Regions from separate parts of the Pseudoalteromonas sp. APC 3355 genome, predicted to be linked through region 1. Evidence: predicted binding sites of a transcription regulator. Region 1 holds the regulator's gene; the other holds the start of a gene.
What was found. Region 1 encodes FliA, which starts transcription of late flagellar genes. Its sites were predicted from a motif close to CTAAAGNTNNNNNNNNNNNNGCCGATA; they were not measured.
Positions count from the first base shown of each region.

Region 1 (2,209 bases):
TAGTATTGCGATTCAAAATCGCCTTCCAATAGGGTATCTTACTAATGGTCAACGAGTACCAGAGGATATTCGTGTTGCAAATGCTGAGAAACTAGTTAAAAAGGCTGAGCAATTATATTTAAAAAGAACAAAAGAACAACATTCAAGGCACCAATCAGTGGCGCCAAGCACAGTAGGGATGTATGATTAACACAGTATTAGATCAAGCAAGCGGCCTGCGCAAAATGAGTCAAAACAATAACAACGGCGTAAAAGTTATCGCTGTAACCGGTGGTAAAGGTGGAGTAGGGAAAACAAATGTTTCTCTAAATACAGCTATTGCACTTGGGCAGCAAGGTAATCGAGTATTAGTGCTGGATGCTGACTTGGGTTTAGCAAACTGTGATGTGATGCTTGGTTTACGTGTAGAGCGTAACTTGTCACATGTCTTGTCTGGTGAATGTGAGCTTGATGAAATTTTAGTTGAAGGCCCTGCAGGAATTAAAATTGTACCCGCTACATCGGGTTCGCAAAGTATGGTTGAATTATCACCATCTGAGCATGCTGGGCTAATTCGTGCGTTTAGCGAATTGAATACCGAATTTGATATTTTAATTGTAGATACAGCTGCTGGTATTTCAGACATGGTACTGAGCTTCTCGCGTGCAGCGCAAGATGTAATGGTTGTTGTATGCGATGAGCCGACATCAATCACCGACGCTTACGCACTTATTAAAGTATTAAGTCGTGAGCACGGCGTTTATAAATTTAAAATTGTTGCCAATATGGTGCGCAGTATGCGTGAAGGCACTGAATTGTTTGCAAAGCTATCTAAAGTTACCGACCGCTTTTTAGATGTATCAATGGAGCTAGTAGCAACGGTTCCTTATGATGAAAATATGCGCAAAGCAACACGTCGTCAAAAAGTAATAGTAGAGCTCTTTCCAAATTCGCCAGCCGCTCTTGCGTTTAAAACGCTGGCAACAAAAGCAGTTAAATGGCCAATACCCAACCAACCATCTGGGCATTTAGAGTTTTTCATTGAGAAACTAGTAAACGGTTAATTATGACAACACTGGTGAATAGAGCTATGGGATATCAATCAACACAAAATTTAAATGTGATTGTTGAGAAGCATGCATCACTTGTTAAAAAAGTGGCATGTCATCTAATTGCTCGATTACCACCTAGCGTTCAACTTGATGATTTAATTCAATCAGGAATGATAGGCTTAATAGAAGCTTCGAAAAACTTTGATGCAACAAAAGGCGCAAGCTTTGAAACTTTTGCAGGTATTCGTATTCGCGGTGCTATGCTTGATGAAATGCGCCGTGGTGATTGGGCTCCTCGTTCAGTTCACCGTAAAAACAGGCAAGTTGCAGAAGCAATTACTGAGCTCGAAAGTAGTCTGAACCGCGAACCAACGGACATAGAAGTTGCTGAAAAACTTGAAATTTCGCTCAATGAGTACCATCATATTTTAAATGATGCGAATACGAGTAAAATATTAGGCATTGAAGACCTTGGTGTAGATGAGGATGTTATTACTCCTGTAGGCCAAGATTTAGCACAAGATAAACCTTTTAATAATGTTAAAAATGATAGGTTTAATGAGTCTTTGCTAAGTGCAATTAAGTCATTACCAGAGCGTGATGCAATGGTGCTTTCTTTGTACTACAACGATGAAATGAATTTAAAAGAAATAGGACATATACTCGATGTAAGTGAATCGCGTGTAAGTCAGATACATGGTCAGGCGATGATTAAGCTTAAAGCTAAAATCAATGACTGGATAAATTAGTAGTAAGTAAACAAAGGTTAATACCTCACTGGGGGATGTTTTGGATAAAAACATGAAAATTCTTGTAGTTGATGATTTTTCAACAATGAGACGCATTATAAAAAACCTGTTACGTGACTTAGGTTTCACTAACGTTCAAGAAGCTGATGATGGGTCTACAGCTTTGCCTATGTTGCAAAATCAAGTGTTTGATTTTGTAGTTACGGATTGGAATATGCCTGGAATGCAGGGTATTGATCTTTTAAGAGCAATACGTGCAGACGATAAGTTAAAACATATCCCTGTATTAATGGTAACGGCAGAGGCTAAAAAAGAACAAATAATAGCTGCAGCGCAAGCTGGTGTTAATGGTTATATTGTTAAGCCATTTACGGCTGGAACATTAAAAACTAAATTAGAAAAAGTATTTGAACGCTTAGGCTAATGATG
Region 1 covers NZ_JASDDB010000002.1:434,208-436,416, forward strand. Annotated here, with positions in the region: gene flhF (flagellar biosynthesis protein FlhF) at 1-190, shown strand, start outside; gene QMA08_RS05170 (MinD/ParA family protein) at 183-1,043, shown strand; gene QMA08_RS05175 (RNA polymerase sigma factor FliA) at 1,070-1,780, shown strand; gene cheY (chemotaxis response regulator CheY) at 1,821-2,204, shown strand.

Region 2 (2,209 bases), on a different contig from region 1:
CGAAAAAGTACGCTCGCCATTCATTGCTTGAGTAAACTCTTCACTCGACATACGAATAATATCTAAGTTCTCTACGTTGTTTTTAGCAATGTTGTATTGAGCAGAGTGAACAGATGATTTTGATATTTCCGTCGCTAATACTTTATTAAAACAGCCCGCTAATGCAATTGAAAAGTTACCGTTACCACAATACAGTTCTAGTAAATCATTTTTAAGTGGTTTACATAAATCTTGTGCCCACTCCAGCATATTAATATTTACTTTTGCATTAGGCTGAGTAAAGCTATTTTCTACTTGTTGGTATATAAGCTCTTGACCATTAATTGTTAAACGTTCAGTTACAAAGTCATCACCTAGTACTTCTTTTTGTTTACGAGCACGGCCTATAAAGTCAATTTTGTATTTACTGCTAAGCTTTTCTTTCAGTGCTTTAATTTCACTTAACCATTCATCATCCAGTGGTTTGTGATAAAGCAAGCTTACTAAAATTTCACCGCTTAGCGTTGATAGATAATCGATTTGAAATAACTTACGGCGTAATATTTCACAAGGCTTAAGATTTTCAATCATCACCTGCATTATTTCACCTACTAGAGGCGCTGCTGGGTCAAATGTATCAACACGGATTTTTTCTTTTGTTTGTTGATCAAACATAATGTGAAACAGATCATCACCGTCGTGCCATACTCTAAATTCAGCACGTTGGCGGTAGTTAGTTGGCTCTGAGCTAAATACTTCTAATTGCTCCACACCAAAACGTTGAAACTGCGTACTAATGCGCTGCTCTTTTTCACTTAACTGCGCTTGGTACTGTGTGGTATCTATTTTAATAACTGCCATTAACGCTACTACCTTATCTAAGATCTGTTTATCGGCGCTATTGTAGGGAGCGCTGCGTATTTGTCTAGTTTTGGCTAGCATTTATGCTGTTTTATTGAACATTGTACTTTAGTTTTTGTTGTTATAGCCGATAATAAACTACGCACGCTTAGGAGACGAATCATGAAAATAGGTAATTATGGCTTTACGCCAAACAACAACATCAATAAATTCAATAATAAAGCTGATATACAGCAACCTACAATTACGTCTCCTCAAGATAGCTATCAACAACGAGGCCGAGAGTTGGCCGCAAAGGTGCTTGGCGATAAAATGGCTGAGCAGCTTGGATTACCTATAGCAGAAAAAAAAGCAGATAAACCACTATTTGATTTTGATGAAATAGTAAAAAACGTACTCGATTTTGTAAGTAGTGCTGTAAATAAAGCAAAAGCTAACGGCGCTGATGACGAAAAGCTCAAAGATATGCTAGGCGATGCGCGCAAAGGAGTCCAAATAGGGATTGATGACGCTGTTGATGAACTCAAAGGTACTGGCGTATTTAATGATGACATGGAAGAGGGCATTAACAAGTCCAAAGAGGGAATTTACAATGGGCTGGATAAGTTTGAAGAGTCGTTATTTAACCCACAACCTGCCAGCGTAAATATAAGCCAGGCCCAATACGTCAGTATGACGAGTAATGCAGAGTATAAATTTACTACAGCAGAAGGCGATGAGGTAAGTATTAGCTTTGCTGATGCATTTGAATCTCAATCGGCAAGTGGCTATCAGCAAAACAGTAATAGTGAGTCGTTTGCAAGCTCATCATCGCAATCTCGACAGGTATCATTTTCGATGTCGGTAAATGGTGACTTAAACGAGCAAGAGCAAGAAGCTATTAATGCGATGATGGAAGACTTACAAGATTTAAGTAAAACCTTTTTTGGTGGTGATTTAGATGAAGCATTTGAACAAGCGCAAGAGCTGAGTTTAGACAGCGATCAGCTGGTGGCTTTTTCTATGGATTTACGCCAAACAAAAACAATAGCAACAGTTAAAAGCTATGAAGAATATAAACCAGCACCAGAAAAACAAGTAGCAGAGGGTTTAGCCCCTTTTAATGACGACCTTAAAAACGCTTTTGAAAAAGCGGGTGAGCTTGGATTACAAAATCAGCTAGCTGGCATTCTCCAATGGTTAAATCAAGATCAGGAACAAATAGATAAGTTAGTAGATTATACAAAGTCTATGTTCGAAAACCTTAATCAGTTAAATTCAGCAGCCGACAGGCTTACTGATTTAGAAGCCACGCAAAGTTAAACTACTTTCTTTTATAAAAACCTCATGGCAAACTGCCGATCTTAAAGTAAAGTAGGAACGGTAGTTT
Region 2 covers NZ_JASDDB010000025.1:1,658-3,866, reverse strand. Annotated here, with positions in the region: gene trmA (tRNA (uridine(54)-C5)-methyltransferase TrmA) at 1-840, opposite strand, end outside; gene QMA08_RS20080 (DUF5610 domain-containing protein) at 1,003-2,142, shown strand; gene murI (glutamate racemase) at 2,208-2,209, shown strand, end outside.
Region 2: QMA08_RS20080 (DUF5610 domain-containing protein) is a predicted target of FliA. The motif match lies at 947-973, and genes of this name have one in related genera.